4 regions of the Breoghania sp. JC706 genome follow, and region 3 is predicted to be linked to each of the others. Evidence: predicted binding sites of a transcription regulator. Region 3 holds the regulator's gene; each other region holds the start of a gene.
What was found. Region 3 encodes LexA, which represses DNA repair genes until DNA is damaged. Its sites were predicted from a motif close to TGTTCNNNNTGTGTTCNG; they were not measured.
Positions count from the first base shown of each region.

Region 1: a site for LexA is predicted at 1,816-1,833, ahead of V2L18_RS22800 (DNA repair protein). Genes of this name have one in related genera too.
Region 2: a site for LexA is predicted at 1,912-1,929, ahead of V2L18_RS17490 (ATP-dependent helicase). Genes of this name have one in related genera too.
Region 4: a site for LexA is predicted at 837-854, ahead of V2L18_RS18815 (helicase-related protein). Genes of this name have one in related genera too.

Region 1 covers NZ_JBANCG010000017.1:26,510-29,714, reverse strand. Annotated here, with positions in the region: gene V2L18_RS22820 (hypothetical protein) at 1-274, shown strand, start outside; gene V2L18_RS22815 (HNH endonuclease) at 271-645, shown strand; gene V2L18_RS22810 (thermonuclease family protein) at 712-1,113, shown strand; gene V2L18_RS22805 (helix-turn-helix domain-containing protein) at 1,197-1,424, shown strand; gene V2L18_RS22800 (DNA repair protein) at 1,875-2,690, shown strand; gene V2L18_RS22795 (DNA polymerase Y family protein) at 2,641-3,205, shown strand, end outside.
Region 2 covers NZ_JBANCG010000008.1:115,242-118,446, forward strand. Annotated here, with positions in the region: gene V2L18_RS17475 (ABC transporter ATP-binding protein) at 1-372, shown strand, start outside; gene V2L18_RS17480 (ABC transporter ATP-binding protein) at 365-1,075, shown strand; gene V2L18_RS17485 (TetR/AcrR family transcriptional regulator) at 1,079-1,660, shown strand; gene V2L18_RS17490 (ATP-dependent helicase) at 1,945-3,205, shown strand, end outside.
Region 3 covers NZ_JBANCG010000005.1:406,789-409,993, reverse strand. Annotated here, with positions in the region: gene V2L18_RS12880 (ComEC/Rec2 family competence protein) at 1-537, shown strand, start outside; gene lexA (transcriptional repressor LexA) at 799-1,521, opposite strand; gene V2L18_RS12870 (ferredoxin--NADP reductase) at 1,862-2,677, opposite strand; gene glp (gephyrin-like molybdotransferase Glp) at 3,048-3,205, opposite strand, start outside.
Region 4 covers NZ_JBANCG010000009.1:81,454-84,658, reverse strand. Annotated here, with positions in the region: gene V2L18_RS18820 (glutamine amidotransferase) at 1-266, shown strand, start outside; gene V2L18_RS18815 (helicase-related protein) at 1,136-3,205, shown strand, end outside.

The DNA.
Region 1 (3,205 bases), on a different contig from region 3:
CATAATGTGCGGCTATGCCGACGAGCGGTCCATCGTCTGCGCCTCGAAGGCCGAAGCCCTTCGGCTCGCCGCTTTCATCCGCCCCATGGACGATTTCGCGGTCGTGGTCGCCCGAGAGAACGTCGTGAAGGCTTTCACACCGCAGAGCCAGAGCACCCGCACCATGGGCCAGAAACCGTTCCAGGAGAGCAAGGACGCGGTTCTAGACAAGATCGCACAGCTCATCGGCACCGATGCCGCCACGCTCAAGCGCAACGCGGGAATGGCGGCATGAGCCGGCGGGAGTTCACCAAGGCGACCAAGCGCGAGGCGCTGCGGCGCTCCGGGGGCAAGTGCGAAGCGGTCGGCACATGGTACGGACTGCCGGCCGGTCAGCGCTGCGGCCGTGACCTCGCCTATGGTGTCGAGTTCGATCACATCGATCTCGATGCCAACAGCAAGGACAACAGCCTCGCCAATTGCGCCGCCGTCTGCCCGGCCTGCCACCGCTTCAAGACGGCCAAGCACGACATTCCGCTGGCGGCAAAGACCGTCCGCCAGCAGGACAAGCACCACGGCATAAAGGCGCGCAAGGGCCCGGCGATTCCGGGCAGCCGGGCGTCCGGCTGGAAGCGGAAGATGAACGGCGAGCTGGTGAGACGATGAACGTGCATGCAGGGACGAGAAACGACCTGTAGAAACCTCGTCTTACCACACGCGAAAGGCAGAGAAATGAGACGACCGACGTTTGTTGCCCTCCTCCTCATGGGCCTTGCTTTGCCCGGCTCGGCATATGCGGCTGATATCAGGGGACGGGTCACACACATCGTTGACGGCGACACCTTCGACATCGGCGCCACGCGGATACGGGTCTGCGGGATCGATGCACCAGAGCGCGACACCCGCAAGGGCAAGAAGGCGACACAGGTGATCCGAACGATGATCGCCGGGCGTCAGATCCGTTGCGTCGTCGTTGGTTCCGGCACGCCTTGTGACGGCAGGTCCAGAGCTGAGAGTTATGGGCGTGTCGTAGCGCAGTGCTTCGTCGGTGGCCACGATATAGCGGCTGAGATGGTCAGGCGCGGGGCGGCGCGAGACTGGAAGCGCTATTCGGGCGGCTATTACCGGCGGTGACCGGGCCGAATCAGTTTTAGCCAAGGATATGGCGTCGGGCTTTGACGCCGACGAGTTGATGCAGACTGTACGGGAATCGAGACATGCGTGACCAACAGACCGAAAACCCAGAGACGACGCTCGCGAACGTCAGAGGCCCGGAGCGCCGGGCCTATTCGGTTGCCGAGTTTTCTGCAATGTTTGGGTTCTCGCGCAAACACGCCTATGACCTTCGCAAACAAGGTCAGGTGCACTTCAAAAAGATCGGGGCCAAGACGGTGATTCTCATTGATGAGATCCGGAGGTTCGAAGCGTCCTTGGAAGATGCATGATCCGCAAGCTGTTGGTATTTTTGTTGGTATCGTCCAGAAGCAAGAATTATAAAGTGAAGTGCAAACAATCGCCTACCGACGTTTTTTGCCTCCGGCCCGGGGAGCCACTTCTCCTTTTTCCTCTCCTGAAATTTTCGAAGGCGACCGTTTGACGGACGGGTCTTGTCCGATAGTTGCTGGCTTGTGATCCAGGCTTGAATCTCCCGTTCCTGGCTCGGGCCAAACGCGCTTTCATGTCCGCACACGCACTTTCACGAATGTCCCGTGCGCATTGCTGCGAGCCTTGGCCGGACGATTGCACGCTGGCTCGTTCCCCCGCTAGAAATCCCCGGATTTCCCGTCTTCCTCCCGAGTTCTTCCACTTGACTCGACTGCGCGGCTTTGAGCTTAATAGAACAAAACAGGAACATAGAGTGCGCCCAGCATGGTCGGGCGAAGCGGACAAACGTCATGTCAAGTCAGCGCAGGATTGCCGATCTGAGCGGAATCGTGAGGGCGCATGCGCCTGTTTCCGGCCGGGCGCCGCTGGGAGCGGAGGTGGTCGACCGCCTGCTTGGCGGCGGGCTTGTTCGTGGCGCCCTGCATGAGGTGCGCTGCGACCACGCCCGCGAGATAGCCGCAGCCTCGGGTTTCCTGATTGGACTGATCGAACGGCTGCACGCTTCTTCCGGTCGGGTCGTGTGGGTTGTGGATCCGGCCACCTCGTTCGACGCAGGTACGCTGTTCCCGCAGGGGCTCGCCCAGATCGGGTTTGATCCCGCGCGTCTGGTTCATGTCCTGCCCCATGACCTTGCAACCGCCCTCTGGGCCGCGGACGAAGCCGTGAAATGCCGAGGGCTGGCAGCCGTCGTTCTGCAAATCAGGGGCAATCCGGCCCGGCTCGACCTGACCGCGACGCGGCGACTGATGCTGCGCGCCCAGGAGAATGGCGGCTTTGCCTGCGTGCTGCGCCAAAGCGCCGAGGCGCAGGCCAGTGCGGCCGTCACCCGGTGGCACGTGCGGGCGGAATCGTCCGCGCCGCCGGGAGCACTCTGGACACCACCCGCGCCACGCTGGCGCGTCACGCTTGAAAAGAACCGCGAGGGCCGGACGGGGGAATGGTCGCTCGCATGGAACAGTGAGTGCAAGGTCTTTGAACATGCCCCGGAAATCCGTTCGGAAACCCGTAGCGCAGAGAATTCTGGCCCTCGCCTTTACCCATCTGCCGAGCGACCAGGTGGCGCGGCGCAAATGGGGCAAGTCGTGGCGTTTGAAGCCGCGTCCTGAGGCGCCGCCCATCGCGGTGGTCGATACGGTGAAGAATACGGTCCGCATCGTGGCATGCGACAGCCATGCGACTTCCCACGGCATCAAGATCGACCAGACTCTAAGCGATGCCCGCGCCCTTGTTCCCGATCTGGAATGCACCCAGAACCGGCCGGAGGAGATGAAGGCCCTGCTGGCATCGATCTGCGAATGGTGCGGGCGCTACACCCCCCTTGTGGCTTTGTGCGGCACGGATGGCCTGTTTCTCGATATCAGCGGCTGCACGCATCTGTTCGGCGGAGAGGCGCCCCTGATTGCGGATCTGGAACACCGCCTGAAGGCGCAGGGCTTTTCCGCACGCGCGGCCATTGCCGATACGCCGGGAGCCGCCTGGGCCATGGCACGGTACGGACGTTTCGCGATCATTGCGCCGGGCCGTCAGCGCGAAGCTCTGCGCGATCTGCCGCTTGCCGCACTGCGTCTCAATGAGGGGCTCGTGAGTGATCTGGCGCAGCTCGGCTTCAAGACCGTCGGCT
Region 2 (3,205 bases), on a different contig from region 3:
GGGCTTGGGGGCCATTCCGCACGGCCGGCCTCGGAGCTTTCCTACGGCCAGCTCAAGCGGCTGGAGATCGCACGTGCCCTGGTGACGGGGTGTTCGATCCTGCTGCTTGACGAGCCGGCCGCCGGCTGCAACGCGGTGGAAACGCGCGAGGTCGACGATCTCATCCACACAATCGCCGACGAAGGCGTCTGCGTGGTGCTGATCGAGCACGACATGCGCATGGTGATGCGGATCTCCTCGCACATCGTGGTGCTCGACCAGGGTTCCAAGATCGCCGAAGGCCGACCTGAGGAAATCCGGGACAACGAGCGCGTGATCGCCGCCTATCTCGGCGCACACGGCGCAGCGGAGGCGCGAGCGGCCCATGCCTGATCCCCTTCTGGAAATCACCGGCCTCGTCACGGCCTACGGCCCGATCGAGGTGCTGCACGGCATCGACGTTTCGGTGAACGAGGGAGAGATCGTCACGCTGGTCGGCGCCAACGGCGCCGGCAAGACAACGCTGATGCGCTGCATCTCCGGCGTCCAGCCGCTGAAGGCGGGAACGATCCGTTTCGCGGGCACGCCCCTGTCGACGATCCCCGACCACAAGCGCGCCGGCCTCGGCATCGCCCAATCGCCCGAAGGCCGCCAGATCTTCGGCGATCTCAGCGTGGAGGAGAACCTCGCGCTCGGCGGCTACCACCGCAAGGATGACCTCGGCGGCGACATGGAGGATGTCTACGGCCACTTCCCCATTCTGAAGGACAAGCGCCACCATGCCGCCGGCGGCCTTTCCGGCGGCCAGCAGCAGATGCTCGCCATAGGCCGCGCGATCATGGGCCGGCCGAAGCTGCTGCTGCTCGACGAGCCTTCCATGGGGCTGGCGCCGGTTCTGGTCGACCAGATCCTGGAGGTGATCTCGGCCTTGCGGAAACGTGGCGTGACACTTCTGGTCGTGGAGCAAAACGCCTACGCGGCCCTTTCCATCGCCGATCGCGGCTATGTTATGGAAACCGGGAAGATCGCGCTTTCCGGTTCGGCCCGGGATCTCATTTCCGACCCGCGCGTGCGCGAAGCCTATCTTGGAGCCTGAGGCATGGCGCGCACACGAGCGGCCGATTACGACGACAAGCGCGACGCGATCCATCGTGTCGCCGCCCGCATCCTGTCGAAGGCCGACGGCAAGGCCTCTATGACGCAGATCGCCGAGGCCTGCGGCATCTCCAAGGCCCTGCTCTACCACTACTTCCGCAACCGCGACGAACTCGTCTTCGACATCATCCATACGCATCTGAGCGAGATCGACGAGGCTCTGGCGGAGGTGAGCGCCGGCCTTGCGGGCCGCGAGCGCCTCCACCGGCTTTCCGCCACCCTGCTTGATCTTTACGAGGACGCCGACGACCTGCACCGCCTGCAGCTCGGCGCCCTCGGTGCGCTGCCCGATGAAGATGTCCAGCGCATCCGGCAGGTGGAACGCTCGATCCTGGAACGCTTCCGCCTGACGATCCGCGAGATCGCGCCCGATATCGATCGGCCCCGGCTGATCGCGGTGACGATGGCGCTGATGGGCATGCTCAACTGGGCCTTCACCTGGTTCCGCCCCGGCGGCCCGCTGACCCGCGCCGACTTCGCCCGCATGGCAACCGAAATGGCGCTGAGCGAGATCGAGAAGGAATAGCAAAAGCAAAGGGCGTGAGGCTTTCGCTCCGTTGTGGGGCTCATCCTTCGAGACGGCCTTGTCAGGCCTCCTCAGGATGACGTTATCCGTGTTGTTATTTCAGTGAAACCATCAACAAACACAACGTCATCCTGAGGAAGCCGCGCAGCGGCCGTCTCGAAGGATGGGCCACTGCCACTGCCCCAGCACCTCAACAACGACCACCGCCCACCAATCGCCTCCCCCTCCCCCACGGTATTCCCACACCCGTTGCGAACAAAGCGCGAATATCGCTACATGGACGCATGAGCCTGGCCGAAAGCGAATCGCCCCCATCCCCGACCTATCTCGACCGCCTCAACGCCGAGCAGCGCGACGCCGTGCTGCACGGAGCGGGCGCTGTCGCCGACCCGTTGCTGGTGATCGCCGGCGCGGGCTCCGGCAAGACCAACACGCTCGCCCACCGGGTTGCCCACCTGATCGTCTCCGGCGCCGACCCGCGCCGCATCCTGCTGATGACCTTTTCCCGCCGCGCCGCGCAGGAGATGGGCAAACGCGTGGAGCGCATCGCCCGCGAGGTGATGGGCGAGAAGGCCGCCATCCTTGCCGACGGGCTCACCTGGTCCGGCACCTTCCACGCCATCGGCGCAAGGCTTATCCGCGAATACGCCCCCGTCATCGGCCTCAGCGACACGTTCTCGATCCACGACAGGGCGGACAGCGCCGATCTGATGAACCTCGTGCGCCATGAACTGGGCCTGTCCCACACCAAGAAGCGCTTTCCCGCCAAGGGCACCTGCGTCGCCATCTATTCCCGCGTCGTCAACGCCGAAGCGGACCTGGAAGAGGTGCTGAAGACCTCGTTTCCCTGGTGCCTCGACTGGACGGCCGCGCTGAAGGCGCTGTTTGCGGCCTATGTCGAGGCCAAGCAGGCGCAGAACGTGCTCGATTACGACGATCTGCTGCTCTACTGGCGCGCGATGGTGACGGAGGCTGGACTTGGCGAAGAGATCGGCGGCCGCTTCGACCATGTGCTCGTCGACGAGTATCAGGACACCAACAAGCTCCAGGCCGCGATCCTGACAGGCATGAAGCCGGACGGGCGCGGGCTCACCGTGGTCGGCGACGACGCGCAGTCGATCTATTCCTTCCGCGGCGCGGAAGTGCGCAATATCCTCGATTTCCCGAACCTTTTCCCGCAGCCCGCCCGCATGGTGACGCTGGAGCGCAACTACCGTTCCACCGAGCCCATTCTGGCCGCTGCCAACGCCGTCATCGCCCAGGCGCGCGAGCGCCATGCCAAGGACCTGTGGACGGAGCGCACCAGCACGGCGAAGCCGAAGCTTGTGACCGTGCGCGAGGAAAACGATCAGGCGGCTTATGTTTGCGAGGAAGTGCTGGCGATGCGCGAGGCCGGCACGCTCCTGAAGCATCAGGCGGTGCTCTTTCGCGCCTCGCACCATTCCGGCCCGCTGGAGATCGAGCTCACCCGGCGCAACATCCCCTTCGTGAAGTTCGGCGGGCTGAAGTTCCTCGACGCCGCGCACGTGAAGGACGTGCTCGCCA
Region 3 (3,205 bases):
GGTCAGTTTGCGTGGCGCATCAAATCGCCCGTTCGCAGTTTCGCTACCGCGGAACCCGTCCCCGCCGGGGCGCCTGCGGCTGAAAGAGAGGCGCAGCATGCCGCCACCCCGACACATGCCGGCACCCCGAAGCGCACCGCAAACGCAGGCGCGGGAGTTGCACCTTCGACGATCGCATCGGCGCCGATCGCATCGGAGCCCTTATCGCGGAAGGACCGGTCGGGAGGCTCCGGCGAACGCATCTCGATTATTCTTTCGCGCGTCAGCCGGCCGGATGCCTTCGCCGAAGACTGTCTGCGCGCCGATGTGATCGTTAGCCATCTCACCGCCCCGGATGATTGCAAAGAACAGGCACTTGTCTTCGACAAAAACTATCTCGCCGCTCACGGGGCTGTCGCGCTCTATCTCGGTCGCAAGGCGTCGTCATCAGAACCAGCGGCACGTCGGGGATGGCTTCGCCGCCTCGTCACCGCGCGAAATCCGGCCGGCCGGCCCTGGCAATCCACGCCAGCACAGCAGGGCGAACAATCGCGATAGACGAATGCCCCCAATAAGGACGGCAAAGGCGTCGGCTCATTCCGAAACCGACCTGATCGGCCGGGATTTTCCGAAACCTGTCAGTGTCCAAGCAACGGCATCCAAGCGACAGCCTATCAGGGCAAATGCCCGGCAGTCGATGACCTGCCGCACGGGCGCGGTCTTGTCAGACTGAATCAATCACACCGCAAAATGCTTCAAGTTCCTGTTATGAAGTCCCTTTCCTGTCGTCCGTGCCGGAGCGCCAGGACCAAAATCGATCTAGTACCGCCGGAAAAGAGCGGCGAGTTTCCCCTGGATCCGCACGCGGTCGGGGCCGAAAATGCGCGTCTCGTAAGCCGGGTTGGCCGCCTCAAGCGCAATGGAGGCGCCCTTGCGGCGCAGGCGCTTCAGCGTTGCTTCCTCGTCGTCGATCAGGGCGACAACGATGTCTCCGTTTTCGGCGGTTTCGCCGCGCCTGATGACAACGGTATCGCCGTCGAGAATGCCGGCTTCGATCATGGAGTCGCCTCGCACCTCAAGCGCGAAATGGTCCCCGTTTCCAAGCATGTCGAAGGGAACCGAGATCGAATGGCTGTGCGTTTCAATCGCCGAAATCGGAACGCCTGCCGCAATGCGGCCCATGACGGGGATGGTGGCGACGTCGGCCGCCTCGTCACTGCTCTGCGAGGCGGGGGGCGCGACAGCCTTTGGCGTGCGGCCGAGGGAGCCTTCGATGACGCTTGGCGAAAACCCGCGTCCGCGCTGGGCCGCAAAGCTTGGCGAAACCGAATCCGGCAGCCGTACCACCTCGAGAGCGCGCGCCCTGTTGGGGAGGCGGCGGATGAAGCCGCGCTCTTCCAGAGCGGTGATGAGACGGTGGATCCCCGATTTCGACCTGAGGTCGAGCGCATCCTTCATTTCGTCGAAGGACGGCGGAACGCCCGTTTCCTTCAGGCGCTCGTGGATGAACATCAAAAGTTCGAATTGCTTGCGCGTCAGCATGGGGTCCTTCGCTTGCAACCGTATTGGTACAAAACGCGAACGGCACGTTACACGTTCTATATGTGTTCCGCAAGGGTTAAGGGCGAGTTAACCATCCGTGGTGTGGCAACCGGGCGCGCGAACCCAGTTGTCGCGCGATCTGGAATTTGCTTGCGCGTATGCGCTTAAGGACTTGAAAACAGGTAGGTATCGCGCGTTCGTTGCCGGTCGATCACGTCCCGTTCAGGGGCTCGAAATGGCACGTGTCGTCGCTGGCGTGCGCTCCTTCCAGTACGGTGACGCAGACGAAAAAGGCCGAAGCATTGCTGCTCCGGCCTCAAGGTTCCAATTCATTGATTCTTCAATCGGCAAAGGCGCGCTCGATGACGAATTCCGCGGGACGGTTGTTGGCGCCTTCGGTCAATCCGGCCTTTTCCAGAAGGACTTTGGTATCCTTGAGCATCGCCATAGAGCCGCAGATCATGCCCCGATCCGTGGCCGGGTCGAGCGGCGGCACGCCGAGGTCGGTGAAGAGCTTGCCGCTCGCGATAAGGTCCGTGATGCGGCCGCGGAAAGGATAATCCTCGCGTGTCACGGAGGTGTAGTGGCGCAGCTTGGAAGGATCCAGGACCTCCCGCAGCATCTCGTCATTGCGGATTTCCTCGACAAGATCGAGACCGTACTTCAGCTCCGCCACTTCGCGGCATGTGTGGGTCAGGATCAGCTCGTCGAATTTCTCGTAGGTCTCCGGCTCGCGGATAAGGCTTGCAAAGGGGGCAATCCCGGTGCCGGTGGAAAACATGTAGAGCCGCTTGCCGGGAATGAGCGCATCGTTGACGAGCGTGCCGGTGGGCTTCTTCTTCATCAAGACGGCATCGCCCACCTTGATGTTCTGAAGATGCGAGGTCAGAGGCCCGTCGGGCACCTTGATGGAGAAGAACTCGAGCTCCTCGCCCCAGGCGGGGCTGGCGATGGAATAGGCGCGAAACAGCGGCTTGCCGTCGATCATCAGCCCGATCATCACGAATTCGCCTGAACGGAAGCGGAATTCGGCCGGACGCGTCATGCGAAAACGGAAGAGGCGCTCGGTGTAATGGGTGACTTCCGTGACCGTCTGCACGTAGGTGTTGGCAGGCGCGTGCGCGATGAGTTCGTCGGGGCGCGTCATTACGTTCATGTCGAAATCCTGGGCATCCTCGGTCAGCCGGAGCTACGTCAATCTTTAGGCCTCGGTCCGCCGGTTTCCGTGCGGGCCTCCCGGCGGGCTCCCGGAGGACGTCCCGGCAGACCCCGAGGGCGGTGGGAGGGAGTGTCTCGCTCGCTCGAACAAAAAATAACGCCGGATTGCCGGGGCTATCGTGTTGCGAACCCCCGCCCGGCCGCACGCGGCGGCCACTCCAGCCAGCAGATCGCTATCCTTATACAGCAAAGCGGACGCCGGGAAACGCGTCTGATGGCCCCATGTCGTTTCCGACAGGGAAGAGCTTTCCACGCACAGGCGTTCGCGCGCAAAGCGATACCCTTGCCCCGTCGACACGGGAAGACGGCTAGAACCGGATGACCTCCACCGCATCGCCAGCCTCGAGCGCCGGCGCGTGCGGCGGCCGTATGACGAGCCCGTCGGCGGCAGCGAGGAACGAGAGCACGGAGGAATCCTGCTGGGTGAAGGGGGTCGCGACCAGAACGCCCGCCTCGTTGCGGTGAA
Region 4 (3,205 bases), on a different contig from region 3:
GCAACATCTATCGCAATCAGGCCTTCCGCGTCGGCCCGGCCGCCTTCGGCATCCAGTTCCATCCGGAACTGACGCTTGCCATGCTCTATCGCTGGACCACACGCGGCGCACCGCGCATGGAACTGCCCGGCGCCCAGGACCGGCGCGATCATTTTGCCGGACGGGCGGTCTTCGATGCCGCGCTCAAGCGCTGGCTGGAGGAATTCCTGGATCGCTGGATCGGAACCGCAGAAGAACCCGCAGAGGTCGCTGCCGCCGCCGAATAGAGCGAACGGGATCCTCTCTCTGTTCTTTCACGCCTGACGCGACCTGTCCGCAGAGCGCAGCTTCGTGCGGCGACGATGTCGCTCTACATGCTCCGAAATGGGACGAAACGGTTAACCGCGCTCTTGCCGGGCGCCTCGCCGAGGATGCGAGCACGCCTGCATGTTGGGACGCGGCAACCCCGGCCACTATATCTCGTAGGAACGAAGATGGAACATCGCGCGATCAGCGATTCGTGCATTCACTGTTCTCTCTTCCTTCGATTCCTTACGGAAGTTTCGGCCCGGATACCGGCACGCCTTAACGGAATTTTTCAGCTTGACGCGAATCTGTACCTTTACGGACCCGCAACAAGAACCTCCCCCTAAGATTCTGACGAGATTCAGCATTTGGTATCGTGTCGACAGATCGCCCCACGATCTCGTATGGAACAAATCCTGAATCTGTCCGTGTCATCGATTCGGTCTTTATTTGTTCAAGAGTCGTTCCCCTTTGCCTCGTGCACGCCCCCGGAACCATTGAGGTGACGGCCGCCGCGCCTGCTTCACGAAGCCGCTTCATTCTCTGCGTAAAAGAATGCGACAAGAACGCGACGCCTGTGCTAGATCAACGCGCCGGCAACCGCTCCCCCTGCCCGCAAGCCGTTGCCCGCTCAATTCCTGCCAGGCGCGGCAAGCAAGGGAACACGGAAGCAGAACGGCAGGTTAAGTCGGCCCGGCTGTGAAGACACACCGGGCAGCAATAGTCGAGCCGAAAGGGCGATTGGATCCGCACCAGACGAAGCGCGCCAGACCGCATTGGTCCGTGATGGACCGGGACAGGCGAACCCGCGACCACCAGATCTTCAAGTTTCATGCTCCGCAACCTGCAAATGCCGCTCCCGCCGGCCGTGCGTGCCCGTACCGTTACCGCGGTACTGGGCCCGACCAACACCGGCAAGACACACCTCGCCATCGAACGCATGCTGGCGCATCCGACAGGCATGATCGGCCTGCCGTTGAGGCTGCTCGCCCGCGAGGTTTACGGGCGCGTCGTGGCGCGGGCGGGTGAAGATTCCGTCGCCCTCGTCACGGGCGAAGAAAAGATCGTCCCGAAAAATCCGCGCTTCTGGGTCTCAACCGTGGAGGCGATGCCTCTCGACATCGAGACGGATTTCCTGGCCATAGACGAGGTGCAACTCGCCGGCGATTTCCATCGCGGCCACGTTTTTACCGATCGCATCCTTAACCTGCGCGGCAGCCACGAGACGCTGCTCCTGGGGGCGGCCACCATGCGGCCCATCCTGGAAAAACTGCTTCCCGGCCTCAACGTGGTGACGCGCCCGCGCATGTCAGTGCTCACCTATGCCGGTTCGCGCAAGATTACCCGCGTGCCGCCGCGCTCGGCCGTCGTTGCCTTTTCCGCTGACGAAGTCTACGCGATTGCCGAACTGATCCGCCGCCAGCGCGGCGGGGCGGCAGTCGTGCTGGGATCGCTGAGCCCGCGCACGCGCAATGCCCAGGTCGAGTTGTTCCAGTCCGGCGACGTCGATGTTTTGGTTGCGACCGACGCCATCGGCATGGGCCTGAACCTCGATGTTGACCATGTCGCCTTTGCGGCCGACCGAAAGTTCGACGGCTACCAGCACCGCAATCTGACACCCGCCGAAATCGGACAGATCGCCGGCCGTGCGGGCCGCCACATGCGCGACGGCACGTTCGGCGTCACCAGCCGCGTCGCCCCCTTCGACGACGAACTGGTCGAGCATCTGGAAACGCACCGTTTCCAGCCGGTCAAGATGCTGCAATGGCGCAACGCGGCACTGGATTTCGGCTCGCTGGAGGCCCTTCGGAACAGCCTCGACAAGGTTCCCGCCGAACCGGGGCTGACGCGCGCACCGGCAGCGGTGGACCAGATCGCACTTGAATTTTTGACCCGGGACGGGGATATCCGCGCACGAGCGGACCGTCACGAGCGGGTTTCGTTGCTTTGGGATTGCTGTCAGGTCCCCGATTATCGCAAGATCGCGCCGGCCAATCATGCCGATCTGGTTTCGACGATCTTCGCGTTCCTGATCGACGAAGGGCGGATCCCCGACGACTGGTTTGCCCGCCAGGTCGCCCATGCCGACCACATGGACGGAGACATCGACACGCTTGCCAACCGGATTGCACATATCCGGACCTGGACCTTCGTCGCCAACCGGCCGGACTGGCTCGGCGACCCGGCTCACTGGCAAGGTGTCACACGAGACGTGGAAAACAGGCTGTCCGACGCCTTGCACGAACGCTTGACCCAGCGTTTCGTGGACCGCCGGACCAGTGTATTGATGAGACGGTTGAGAGAGAACGCGATGCTCGAAGCGGAAATCACCGCAACAGGAGATGTGCTCGTCGAGGGCCAGCACGTCGGCCACCTCCAGGGGTTCCGCTTTGCACCGGACGCAGGCGTCGAAGGCAACGGCAGCCTGGACGCCAAGGCGCTTCGGGCAGCGGCATCCAAGGCGCTGGCGGGAGAGATCGAGGCCCGCGCGGAGCGCCTGTCGCAGGCGCCCAACACCGACTTCGCTCTCGCTTCCGACGGTGTCATCCGATGGAAGGGCGAAGTCGTCGCCAAGATCCTGGCCGGCGAGGACGTGCTGAAACCGGGCGTGCTTCTGCTTGCCGACGAATTGCTGGCAGGCCAGGGGCGGGAAAAAGTGCAGGCGCGCCTCGACCTGTGGCTAAAGACCCATGTCGAAACCCTGCTCAAGCCGCTTTTCGACCTGCGCGACGACAGCGAGATCGAGGGCATCGCCCGCGGTGTCGCCTTCCGTCTGGTGGAAGCGCTGGGCATTGTCGAGCGCCCCGAGATCGCCGAAGAGGTCCGCCAGCTCGACCAGCCGATGCGCGCGGTGCTGCGCAAGCTCGGCGTCCGCTTTGGCGCCTACAATATCTACATTCCGGCCCTGCTGAAGCCGGCG